Regions from separate parts of the Klebsiella sp. PK01 genome, predicted to be linked through region 3. Evidence: predicted binding sites of a transcription regulator. Region 3 holds the regulator's gene; each other region holds the start of a gene.
What was found. Region 3 encodes Fur, which represses iron uptake genes when iron is present. Its sites were predicted from a motif close to ATAATAATGAGAACNACTATCAA; they were not measured.

Region 1 (3,127 bases), on a different contig from region 3:
GTGTCCTGAAAGCGCAGGCGATTCCAGGTATAAGAGGCAATCGTGCTCAATTGCGGCGTAATCTGGTTATGCGCTTCCAGCTCTACGCCCTGTGAATGCACTTTCCCGGCGGGAATATAGGTGGCGGTGGCGATGTTCGGATCGCGGGTGGCGACATCTTTTTGCATCAAATCGTAAATCGCGATGCTATACAAATCGCTGCTGCCCGGCGGCTGGAATTTCAAGCCGGCCTCCACCTGTTCGGCGGTGGTGGGTTTTAATAACGTACCATCGGCGCCCGGCAGCATCGCCGGGGTAATCGCCTGGCTGTAGCTTAAGTAGGGCGAAAGGCCATTATCGAGCGCGTACAGCAGCGAGGCGCGGCCGCTGATGTGATCGTCGGAGCGGCGGTTTGACGTGCCTGAGGTGTCGCTAACCTGTTGTGAAACGATGCGGTCGTAGCGTCCGGAAACGTCAAAGTGCCAACGATTCCACACCATTTCATCCTGCAGATAAATCCCGGTCTGGTAATAACGGCGATTATTATTATCGCTGTAGGTGATGGTATGCCCGGTTTGCGGCGTATAGCCGGTAAAGGGGTTAAGCGGCGCCGCGCCGCCGGCGCCGGTCCATAAATCGTTGCGGAAGCGATGATACTCAGCGCCGAGGATTAACGTATGCGCCACTTCACCGGTCGCGAAATCGGCGCGCAGGCGGTTATCGGTTGACCAGCCGTCCAGCGACCCGCGGGAACCGCTGTAGCCGCGGGAAAGCAGGTCGCTGTCACCCACCCAGCCAACCTGATAAACCTGAGCCAGCGAGACATTCGTATGGGTATAGCTGCCCGCGGAGTAAGCCGACCAGACATCGCTGAACTGGTGGTTGAATTCATAGCTGTAGATTTGCTCGCGGCGCTGGTAGCCATCGCCCGGATCGCCTTCATTGGTGCTGGGTGAGAGCTTACGGCCGTTGTGCGCATAACGGGTACCATCCAGCGGCAGAGAGCCGTGGTAGCCGCCGGAGGGATCTTTTTGCAGGTAGGCGCGCAACAGCAGCGAAGTATCGCTATCCGGCTGCCACAGCAAGGAAGGCGAAATCGCATAGCGCTCTTCGCGGGTATGATCATACTGCGTATCGCTGCTGCGGGTCATGCCGATGAGCCGCCAGGCCCATTGGTCATTAATGGCATCGGTATAGTCGAAGGCCGCGCCCTTAGTATTTTGCGTGCCGCCGGTCAGGCGAAAGTGCCCCTGCTGGCTGAACTGCGGCCGTTTGGAGGTCAAATTGACCACCCCGCCCGGCACGCTTTGGCCATAAAGGGCGGAAGAGGGGCCGCGGATGACGTCGACGCGTTCAATAAACCATGGGTCGATCTGCAGTACGTTATGGCTGCCGCCGTCGCTCATCAGGCGCATGCCGTCAAGGAACAGGTTATCAACGTCGCCGCCGTGGTAGCCGCGCAGCGAGATGGTATCAAAGCGCGTCGCGCCGCCGCCAAAACTGGAATAAACCCCCGGCGTATATTGTAGGGCCTGGCTTACGGTATTGGCGCCCTGATCGGCGATCTGCTGGCGGGTGATCACCGATACCGACTGGGCGGTAGTAATCAACGGCTGGTCGGTTTTTGTGGCGCCGGTTGACGTTTTGGCGCTATAGCCTTGAGTTTGCGCGCTGGCGGAGTCGTCAGGTTGCGCGGTCACGATCAGGGTATCTTGCGCCTGAGCGGCGAGAGGGAAAGCGGCCGCGAGGGCGCACACCAGCGCGGAGCGCTTAAAATTAACAGAGGAGATCATGCCATAATCCTGAATAGCGCGGTCTGGCACTCCTGTGCGCCGCCGCGGAAATAAACGAAATGCTTTTTCGTTAAAAATAATGCGAATTATTATCGTTTGCTTTTGCATGATCAAGCAAAATAGTCCTCCTCAGAGCAAGAAGACATTTTGCTGGCTGTCGGCGGATGATGGGGTTACGTCGATGGAAAAAGCGCGGCGAAGATATCGCCGCGCGCAGGGGATTACTGGGCTTTTTTCTCCGCAGCCGCCACGGCATCGTTCGCGGCGGGCTGCTTGCCAGCGGTGATTTCTGCCTGCGCCGGGCGGGTTGCCGGCAGCGCATCGCACGGTTTATCTTGCGGGCAAACCAGGTCGAGCATCTTTAACGTCACGCCGTTGGTCCAGCCAAAGCCGTCCTGCAGAGGATACTCTCCGCCGCCGCCGCCGGTACCCGTCGAACTCACGTCATATTTCTCAACCAGCTTCTGCTTGCTGTCATAGGTGTGCTGGACGTTGCTGAGGAAGCGCCAGGTGACGTCCATGGCCACCTTTTTCTGACCATAGTTCTGCAGACCTTCCACCGCCACCCACTGCAGCGGCGCCCAGCCGTTTGGCGCATCCCACTGTTGGCCGCTATTGACCGTGGTGGTGGTAAGCCCGCCGGGCTTCAGCAGGCGGCTTTCGGCGGCGGCGGCTACCTTCGCGGCACGTTCGCTGGAGGCCGCTTTGACGTACAGCGGGAACAGCGCCGCGGCGGTCAGCTGATTGCGAACTTTATGGCTCTTCAGATCGTAATCGGCATACCAGCCCTCTTTATCGTTCCACAGATATTTTTCCAGCGCCTTCTGGCGGGCATTCGCCAGCGCGTCGTACTGTCCGGCTTTAGCGCTGTCACCTGCGGCTTTACTGGCGCGGGCAATGGTTTTCTCCATGTGGAACATCAGCGCATTGAGGTCGACCGGAATGATGCTGGTGGTGCGGATAGTCCCCAGCTGCTGCGGATTATCCATCCAGCGAGAACTGAAGTCCCATCCGGAGGCCGCGGCGGAACGTAGGTCACGATAGATTTCGGTGGCCGGGCGGTTAGGATTGTTTTTGGCGGTAGTCACGTCGTCAAGCCAGGACTCCGGGCGAGGCGTATCGTTATCATCCCAGTAGCGGTTAAGCAGCGCGCCATCTTCCAGACGTACCACGCGTTTATTCGCGTTGCCGGGCGTCAGCGCATCGGCGCCTTCCATCCAGTAGCGATACTCTTTTTCCATCTGCGGCAGCCAGGTCTTTAGCGCCCGATCGCCATCGTGGCTGGCCAACAGCTCAACCATAAAGGAAAAGAACGGCGGTTGCGAACGGCTCAGATAGTAACTGCGGTTGCCGTT
Region 2 (3,127 bases), on a different contig from region 3:
GGGTGTAGCCCAGCCACTGGATGCCGTGAATGAAGATAGCCACCGAACCGGCGTCGAAAATCGGCTGCAGGGCGCCGCCGATGTTGATAGCCAGCAGGAACATCAGGTACATCACGAACAGGAAGATCGGTAAGCCGAGGAAGCGGTTAAGGATAATTTTATCCATCGCCGTGGTGAAGCGGCTCGGCTCGGCGGTCAGGGTGTTACTGACGGCATCGCATACCGCGGCAATGCTTTGATAGCGGGCATCGGCGATATACAGCGCCGGATCGTCCATCTCGCCGCTCAGGTTGGCCAGCGCCAGATCGAGTTTGTCGGCGGCGTTGCCGGCGAAGGCGCGGCTATAAATATCGCCTTCCAGCATCTGCAGCCCCAGCCAGCGGCGTTGACGCAGCGGCATATCATCAGGCATCGCCTGCGCCAGCATATCGGCTTCGCGCTGCAGGGATTGCGGATAGTGCACCAGTTCCAGCGGCTGATTGTGTTCATGGCGGTCAAGCGCCATTTTCAGCGCTTCGATGCCGCGGCCGCGGGTGGAGACCAGCGGGATAACCGGGCAGCCGAGACGGGCCGCCAGCGCGTCGACGTCGATGCGGATTTGCTGTTTTTCGGCAATATCGAGCATGTTTAACGCGACGACGCAGGGAATACCCAGCTCCAGCAGCTGCAGGGTCAGATAGAGGTTACGTTCCAGGTTCGAGGCGTCGATGACGTTAATCAGCAGATCGGCATCGCCGCTAAGAATATAGTGACAGGCAATCTGTTCATCGAGCGACGTTTGCGAGGAGATGGTGGTCAGCGAATAGGTGCCCGGTAGGTCGACCAGGGTGACCTGGTGGTCGGTAGTGGCGAAGGCGCCTTCTTTGCGCTCAACGGTGACCCCCGCCCAGTTCCCCACCCGCTGGCGCGCGCCGGTTAGCTGATTGAATAACGTTGTTTTGCCGGAATTAGGATTACCAATTAAACCAACGGTTAATTTTTTCATTTTTCAGACTCTTAGTGCCGGGTCAGGTGTTATTGCGCAACCGCTTCCAGTTCAATTAACGCGAGGTCTTTTTTACGTAATACCAGGCTCACCCGCCGGGTCTCAATATGAATAGGATCGCCCAACGGCGCCACGCGCACGACATGAAACGAAGAGCCGGGCAACATTCCCAGGGAGAGCAGTTTCTGCCGATAAGCCGGGCTAATATCGCGGGAAAAACCGGTGATTTTCCACGCACTATCAGGAGTGAATTGCATAGGGCCTACTTGTTATCGCTAACCGAAAAGAGAATTTCCAGGCGCGGCTATAAAAGCGGCGCTGGGGACTATAGCCAACGAAGAAGAATAAAACTTAACTGATAACGATGATAATGAGAATGGTTTGTATCATCAATACATGACATGGATAATAAATGCGGTTTTCCGGGGAATTTGCTTATTTTTTGATATGACGCAAGAACGTTGCTGTAGCTAAAAATAAGGGAAAAATTAATTTATTCACTTAATGTTTAATAAAGGTTTCATTGGTTAACAGAATGAAACTTTATAAAGTTCGAACTTATTGAAAGGTTACTGGAATATATTAATCGAGGTTCAGGCATTAAAAAGCGGAAAATTGCCCCTCGTATTGAGGGGCAGGGAAAGATTAGCGTTTTTTGCCCATCGCGGCGGCCAGCGCATCCATCATCGCGCTGTTGCCGGCTGGCTGAGCATCGCGACCGCGCGGCTTCGCTGCTTTTGCCGCCGGGCGGTTACCCTGCGGGCGATCGTTGCCGCCGCCGCGGCGCGCGTTGCTGTCGCCCGGCTGTTCATCGAGTCGCATCGTTAACGCGATGCGTTTACGCGGCAGGTCGACTTCCATCACCTTCACTTTGACGATATCGCCCGCTTTGACCACGGTATGCGGGTCTTCAACGAACTTATTCGACAGCGAAGAGATATGGACCAGGCCATCCTGGTGCACGCCGATATCGACGAAGGCGCCAAAGTTGGTGACGTTGGTGACCGCGCCTTCCAGAATCATCCCCGGCAGCAGGTCGTTCATCGTCTCAACGCCGTCGGCGAACTGGGCGGTTTTAAACTCAGGGCGCGGATCGCGGCCCGGTTTTTCCAGCTCTTTGATGATATCGGATACCGTCGGCACGCCGAACTTATCATCGGTAAAATCAGAGGCTTTCAGGTTGCGCAGCTCGCTGCTGTTGCCCATCAGATCTTTCAGCGCCTGCTGGGTAGCGGCCAGAATACGCTCGACCACCGGGTAGGCTTCCGGGTGAACGGTTGAGGCGTCCAGCGGGTTGTCGCCGTGGTTAATGCGCAGGAAGCCGGCGCACTGTTCAAAGGCTTTTGGCCCCAGACGGCTAACCTTCAGCAACTGCTGGCGGTTATGGAACTGGCCGTTCTCGTCGCGCCAGGCGACGATATTCTGCGCCATCATGCGGGTCAGGCCGGCGACGCGGGTCAACAGCGCTACCGAGGCGGTGTTAAGGTCAACGCCGACGGCGTTAACGCAGTCTTCCACCACCGCATCCAGCTTACGCGCCAGCTGCGTCTGACTAACGTCATGCTGATACTGACCGACGCCGATTGATTTCGGATCGATTTTCACCAGCTCGGCCAGCGGATCCTGCAGACGGCGGGCGATAGAGACCGCGCCGCGTAGGGAAACGTCGAGGTCCGGGAACTCCTGCGCCGCCAGTTCGGAAGCCGAGTAGACCGACGCGCCGGCTTCGCTGACGATCACCTTCTGGGCGGTCACTTTCGGGAACTGCTTTTGCACGTCGAGGAAGAAACGCTCGGTCTCGCGGGAAGCGGTACCGTTGCCGATAGCCACCAGCTCAACGTTATGTTTCTCGCACAGCGCCGCCACGACGACGGCGGCTTTAGCCGCCTGTCCGGTATGCGGGTAGATGGTATCGGTGGCCACCAGTTTGCCGGTGCCATCGACTACCGCCACTTTGACGCCGGTACGCAGGCCCGGATCGAGGCCCATGGTGGCGCGCAGGCCGGCAGGCGCGGCCATCAGCAGGTCATGGAGGTTACGGGCGAATACGTTAATCGCTTCGTCTTCCGCGCGTTCGCGCACGGTGCCCATTAATTCGGTTTCGAGGTGCATCAGCACCTTGATGCGCCAGGTCCAACTGAC
Region 3 (3,127 bases):
TCCGCGCCCTTCCCTGTTCTGCTATGATTGCCGTTAACTGTAGGCATAATGCCACTACCACATCATTAAGTTTCAAGAGGTTATTTTACTCATGGCAATCATCGGCATCTTTTTTGGCAGCGACACCGGCAACACCGAAAATATTGCAAAAATGATCCAAAAGCAGCTCGGTAAAGACGTTGCTGAAGTTCACGACATTGCCAAGAGCAGCAAAGAAGATCTGGAAAGCCACGATATTCTGCTGCTCGGCATCCCAACCTGGTACTACGGCGAAGCGCAGTGCGACTGGGACGACTTCTTCCCGACGCTGGAAGAGATCGACTTCAACGGTAAGCTGGTAGCCGTGTTTGGCTGCGGCGACCAGGAAGATTACGCAGAATACTTCTGCGATGCGCTGGGCACCATTCGTGACATCATTGAACCGCGCGGCGCAACCATCGTTGGCCACTGGCCGACCGCGGGCTACCACTTTGAAGCTTCTAAAGGCCTGGCAGACGACGATCACTTCGTAGGTCTGGCGATTGATGAAGACCGTCAGCCGGAACTGACCAACGAGCGCGTTGAGAAGTGGGTGAAGCAGATTTCCGAAGAGCTGCATCTGGAAGAAATCAAAAACGCCTAAGAATCAAACAGCGCAGCTATTAAGCTGCGCTGAATTAATAGATAAAAGCAATCAAACTAATAGCTACAAGTTTTTAACTTTTCATCACATATCTGTACAATGTCCTCTGATTCCACGAGGTCACGTGACACAGTTTGTAGCTGGTAATTCGTTTTTGACAGCTTACAAGGCGCGATGGTTGCAGTTTTCATTTCAGAGTTGCAGCTCTATAATGAGACGCATTACATCGGGTGATTCTCTGTATTGCTTCCCTTTGAAGGAAGCCGATCTTTAGCAACAGGACAGATTCCGCATGACTGACAACAATATCGCATTAAAGAAGGCTGGCCTGAAAGTCACACTTCCCCGACTGAAAATTCTGGAAGTGTTGCAGGAACCGGATAACCATCACGTCAGTGCGGAAGATTTATATAAACGCCTGATCGATATGGGTGAAGAGATTGGTCTGGCTACCGTTTACCGCGTGCTGAACCAGTTCGACGATGCAGGCATCGTGACTCGTCACAACTTCGAAGGCGGTAAATCCGTATTCGAGCTGACTCAGCAGCACCACCACGATCACCTGATTTGCCTCGATTGCGGCAAAGTGATCGAGTTCAGCGATGATTCTATCGAATCCCGCCAACGTGAAATTGCTGCGCAACACGGCATCCGCTTAACCAACCACAGCCTGTACCTGTACGGCCACTGTGCGGAAGGCGACTGCCGCGAAGATGAACATGCCCACGATGCGGTGAATAAATAATTTCCCGTCTCGTTTGTCGTAAAAAGCCAACCTCAAGGTTGGCTTTTTTATGGGCGAAATCCGCCGGCATGCGTATTCTGTCAGAGCATAACGCCTTGTACGGAGAGTCAATATGGAGCTGCGCCAGCTACGCTATTTTGTCCGCATTGTGGAAACCGGCAGTATGGGCCGCGCCGCGCTCGATCTGAATATTGGCGTCTCTGCGCTCAGCCAGCAAATGGCGCGTCTGGAAAATGAACTCGCTATCCGCCTGCTGCAACGGACTTCGCGCGGCGTAATGCCCACCAGCGCCGGCCTCGCCTTTTACTCGCAGGCGCAACTGGCGCTGCGCCATGCTGACGATGCAATTCTCGCCGCGCGTGAAGCGCGCCTTTCCGGTCACGTCAGCGTCGGTATGGCGCCGAGCACCGCTTCTGTACTGGGCGTACCTTTTATCAACGCCATGCGCGAAAGCTACGCCGACGTCCGCCTGCACCTGGTGGAGAGCCTCTCCGGCAATCTGGAACGGATGATCAACACCCGCCAGCTCGATTTAGCCATCGTTTTCCAGAAAGAGAAGATCCTGCGCTGGAGCGCCCGACCCATTCTTGAGGAACGTCTGTTCCTGATTGGCGCCCATGACGTGCTGGCGCCGCTGCCCGGCGATAGCATCTCCCCGAACCAACTGGCCGCCATCCCGCTGATTATGCCAAGCCAGGGGCATGGCCTGCGCGGCAGGCTGGACGCTATTTGCCAGGAGCACGCCATCAACGTTGACGTGGTGGCTGAAATCGATGGCCTGGCCCTGCTGATGCGCGCCGTTCGTGACGGGCTCGGCGCCACGCTGCAGCCGGGCGCGGCGATTTCTCATCTCGACAGCCAGGCGCTAAGAGTGATCGGCGTCGATAATCCGGTACTTAGCCGACCGAATTTTCTGGTCAGTCTTTCCGATGACGAACTCACCCCGGCAGGCCTTGCGGCACGGGTAATGCTGGCAAAAGTCATGCGCCAGCTAGTTGAATCCGGCAACTGGCCGGGCGCCAGCCTTTACACACACTAAACCCCCCTTTAGCTTCACGCCATAGCGCCTGCCGCCCCCTGCACCTTACATTTCCATTACAAATTTAACAATTAGTCAAAGCGTAATGGAGCCGATAATGGTGGATGTACTGGTGATTGGCGGCGGCAACGCCGCGTTATGCGCCGCCTTAACCGCCCGGGAAGCAGGCGCATCCGTACTGCTGCTGGAAGCCGCGCCGCGGGAATGGCGGGGCGGTAACTCTCAGCACACGCGTAATCTGCGTTGTATGCACGATGCGCCGCAGGATGTCTTAGTCGACAGCTATCCGGAAGAAGAATACTGGCAGGATCTGCTGCGCGTTACCGACGGCAATACCAACGAAGCGCTGGCCCGTCTGGTGATCCGCACCTCGTCGCACTGTCGGGACTGGATGCGCCGCCATGGCGTTAACTTTCAACCGCCGTTATCCGGCGCCCTGCACGTCGCCCGCACTAACGCCTTTTTTATGGGCGGCGGCAAAGCCCTGGTCAATGCCTATTACCGCAGCGCCGAACAGATGGGCGTACAGATCCGCTATAACACCCCGGTACAGGCGCTTGAATTACGTGATGGCGAATTCGTCGCCGCGCTGGCAGGCACTGAGCGGATCGCCGCTAAAACCTGCGTGCTCGCCGCCGGCGGTTTTGAATCTAACCGCGAGTGGCTGCGCGAAGCCTGGGGGCAAAATGAGCGCGGCGAATGGCCTGCAGACAACTTTCTC
Region 4 (3,127 bases), on a different contig from region 3:
TCTGCGTTTAACAATCTGGCTGCCGCTGTATAAACGCACCTGAGCCTGTCCCGGCTTGCGCTACGCTGAGCCGGGCTACGGGTTGCAACGTTCAATATGGGGGAATTATTTCCCCCATAATCTCCGCGAATTATCCTCGATTTGCCCGCTTAAACGCCGCTTCTGCATCGTTCTGCTCCAGCTTACCGACAGGCCCGCCGCCGATAACAGACGGTGATACTGGTCGTCGTCAAACGGCATATGCCAGGCAATTGCTCCGGCCTCATGTACGCTCACATCGCTTAGTCGCGATACCAGCTCCAGCGGCGCATCGCTGGAGACCTGGCCGCCGGCGATAATGCGGTAGAGCCAGCCAACCTTGCCGCTGTTTTGCATCAGTTGCGCCATGTCGCTAATACCGAAATGGTAATTCAGTTTGAAGCAGGGAGAGCGCGGTTGAGTGACCTGAATCAGCGCCTCGCCCCAACGAAAGATATCGCCGATATAGACGTTTTTTTCCGTTAGCCCTTCGGTAGAAAGGTTTTCGCCGAATGCGGGTGCGCAGAACAGATCGGCCTGCTGCGGGAATTCGCGGATCCAGTCGAGATAATGCTCGCGGGGGTAGTGGCACAACGCACGATCCGGCCCGCCGTGAATTTTCTTTTCCGCCTGCTCGTCCCCTTCCAGTCCGAGCTCGCCGAGCTGTAATTCGCCATCGACCTGGATTTTACCAATTGCGCTGGGGCGGCTACCGTCGTAGTCCCTGATTTTGCCGACAAAGACATTCACCGGATAATGCATTGCTGCTCTCCTTGCTACGGATATAAAAAAAGCGAGTCATCAGACTCGCTTCTCTCTTAGCACAATGCAACCTTATTTTTTGGCGGCAAAACGCGCTGCTGCTTCGTCCCAGTTAACCACGTCCCAGAAGGCTTTGATGTAGTCCGGGCGACGGTTCTGGAATTTCAGGTAGTAAGCGTGTTCCCACACATCCAGGCCGATAATCGGGAAACCGGAAGCGCCGGAAATGGCTTCGCCCATCAGCGGGGAGTCCTGGTTAGCGGTAGAAACGACGGCCAGTTTGTCGCCTTTCAGCACCAGCCACGCCCAGCCGGAACCAAAGCGGGTTGCTGCCGCTTTTTCGAATTCAGCTTTGAAATTGTCCACGGAACCGAAATCACGCTCGATAGCGGCTTTCAGGTCGCCCTGCAGGGTGGTGCCGGTTTTCAGGCCTTTCCAGAACAGGCTGTGGTTAGCGTGGCCGCCCGCGTTGTTACGCAGTACGGTTTTTTTGTCAGCCGGCAGTTGATCCAGTTTGGTGATCAGCTCTTCCGCGGACAGGTTAGCGAATTCCGGCAGGCTTTCCAGCGCTGCGTTAGCGTTGTTAACGTAGGTCTGGTGATGCTTAGTATGATGGATCTCCATCGTCTGCTTGTCGAAATGCGGTTCCAGAGCATCGTAAGCGTACGGCAGGGATGGCAGTGTATAACTCATAATCATCTCCATTATTATCGGGCGGCAGAGGGTGTTAACGCCGCGTAAGCAGTCGGTTCATTATAGTTAATTAAATGATATTGAAAATGATTATCAATGCCGTAGTTTTACTAAGGTTATACCCAAAATAGATACACCCCAGTTTGTGAGCCAAAACAACTCATTAAGCCCCTGATTGCCAGAGTTTCGCCTGGCGTGGCAACAGCTCAAAGGCGTAAAAACTGCGCAATTTTTACACTCATCGCATCGGAGAGAGTCTATCCAACCCAAAAACAGATGAGGGTAAAGGCAATGAATCATGCGATTACGATGGGAATTTTTTGGCATTTAATCGGCGCCGCCAGTGCCGCCTGTTTTTATGCCCCTTTCAAGAAGGTGAAACACTGGTCGTGGGAAACCATGTGGTCGATCGGCGGGATTGTTTCCTGGCTAATTCTGCCGTGGGCGATAAGCGCCATGCTGCTGCCCGATTTCTGGGCCTACTATCGCTCATTTAGCGCTTCCACGCTGCTGCCGGTGTTTTTGTTCGGCGCGATGTGGGGCATCGGTAACATCAACTATGGCCTGACCATGCGCTATCTGGGGATGTCGATGGGGATCGGTATCGCTATCGGCATTACGCTTATCGTCGGCACCTTAATGACGCCGATCCTCAACGGCCACTTTGATGTGTTGATTCACACCAAAGGCGGACAAATGACCCTGCTCGGCGTGCTGGTGGCGGTAATTGGCGTGGGTATCGTCACCCGCGCCGGCCAGCTTAAAGAGCGCAAAATGGGCATCAAAGCGGAAGAGTTCAACCTGAAAAAAGGGCTGATGCTGGCGGTAATGTGCGGTATTTTCTCCGCCGGCATGTCATTTGCGATGAACGCCGCTAAACCAATGCATGAAGCCGCCGCGGCGCTGGGCGTCGACCCGCTGTATACCGCGCTGCCAAGCTACGTGGTGATCATGGGCGGCGGCGCGCTGGTTAACCTCGGCTTCTGCTTTATTCGCCTCGCCAAAGTGAAGGATTTGTCGCTAAAAGCCGACTTCTCACTGGCAAAACCGCTTATCATCAGCAACATTCTGCTTTCCGCATTGGGCGGGCTAATGTGGTATCTACAGTTCTTCTTCTATGCCTGGGGCCACGCCAGTATCCCGGCGCAGTATGACTACATGAGCTGGATGCTGCATATGAGCTTCTACGTACTGTGTGGCGGGCTGGTTGGGCTGGTGCTGAAAGAGTGGAACAACGCCGGACGCCGCCCGGTCAGCGTGCTCAGCCTCGGCTGCGTGGTGATTATCATCGCCGCGAATATCGTCGGCCTGGGAATGGCTAACTGATTTCCCCTTACGCGGCGGCGCGACTGCGCTGCCGCCACTGTCCCGGCGTCATGCCAATTTCCCGATTAAACACCACCGAAAAATAGTTACTGTCCTCAAACCCGCACTGCATGGCGATCTCGCCGATTAACCGCTCGGTATGCTGCAGTAAATACTGCGCATGGCAGATCCGCAGCTGGCGCAAATAGTGAGTTATCGTCATTCCCGTTTGCTGGCGAAACTGCTGGCGTAACGCACGTTCGCTGCAGCCTTCATGCAGACAGAAGCTATCCAGATTAAAGGGGCGATTCAGACTTCCGGCCAGCGCCGTTAGCAGTTTATCGAGCTG

Region 1: the regulator Fur is predicted to act here: its motif matches at 1,846-1,868, upstream of AC22LX_RS05815 (TonB-dependent siderophore receptor).
Region 2: the regulator Fur is predicted to act here: its motif matches at 1,350-1,372, upstream of feoA (ferrous iron transporter A).
Region 4: the regulator Fur is predicted to act here: its motif matches at 1,548-1,570, upstream of sodA (superoxide dismutase [Mn]).

Annotation. Positions count from the first base shown of each region.
Region 1 is NZ_JBYEZM010000002.1:141,225-144,351, reverse strand. It holds gene AC22LX_RS05815 (TonB-dependent siderophore receptor) at 1-1,772, opposite strand, end outside; gene AC22LX_RS05810 (alpha,alpha-trehalase) at 1,994-3,127, opposite strand, start outside.
Region 2 is NZ_JBYEZM010000005.1:423,388-426,514, forward strand. It holds gene feoB (Fe(2+) transporter permease subunit FeoB) at 1-985, opposite strand, end outside; gene feoA (ferrous iron transporter A) at 1,015-1,242, opposite strand; gene AC22LX_RS18270 (Tex family protein) at 1,631-3,127, opposite strand, start outside.
Region 3 is NZ_JBYEZM010000004.1:484,496-487,622, reverse strand. It holds gene fldA (flavodoxin FldA) at 92-622, shown strand; gene fur (ferric iron uptake transcriptional regulator) at 915-1,367, shown strand; gene tcuR (tricarballylate utilization LysR family transcriptional regulator TcuR) at 1,480-2,406, shown strand; gene tcuA (FAD-dependent tricarballylate dehydrogenase TcuA) at 2,504-3,127, shown strand, end outside.
Region 4 is NZ_JBYEZM010000011.1:44,524-47,650, reverse strand. It holds gene cpxA (envelope stress sensor histidine kinase CpxA) at 1-43, shown strand, start outside; gene yiiM (6-hydroxyaminopurine reductase) at 106-780, opposite strand; gene sodA (superoxide dismutase [Mn]) at 853-1,473, opposite strand; gene rhaT (L-rhamnose/proton symporter RhaT) at 1,765-2,799, shown strand; gene rhaR (HTH-type transcriptional activator RhaR) at 2,807-3,127, opposite strand, start outside.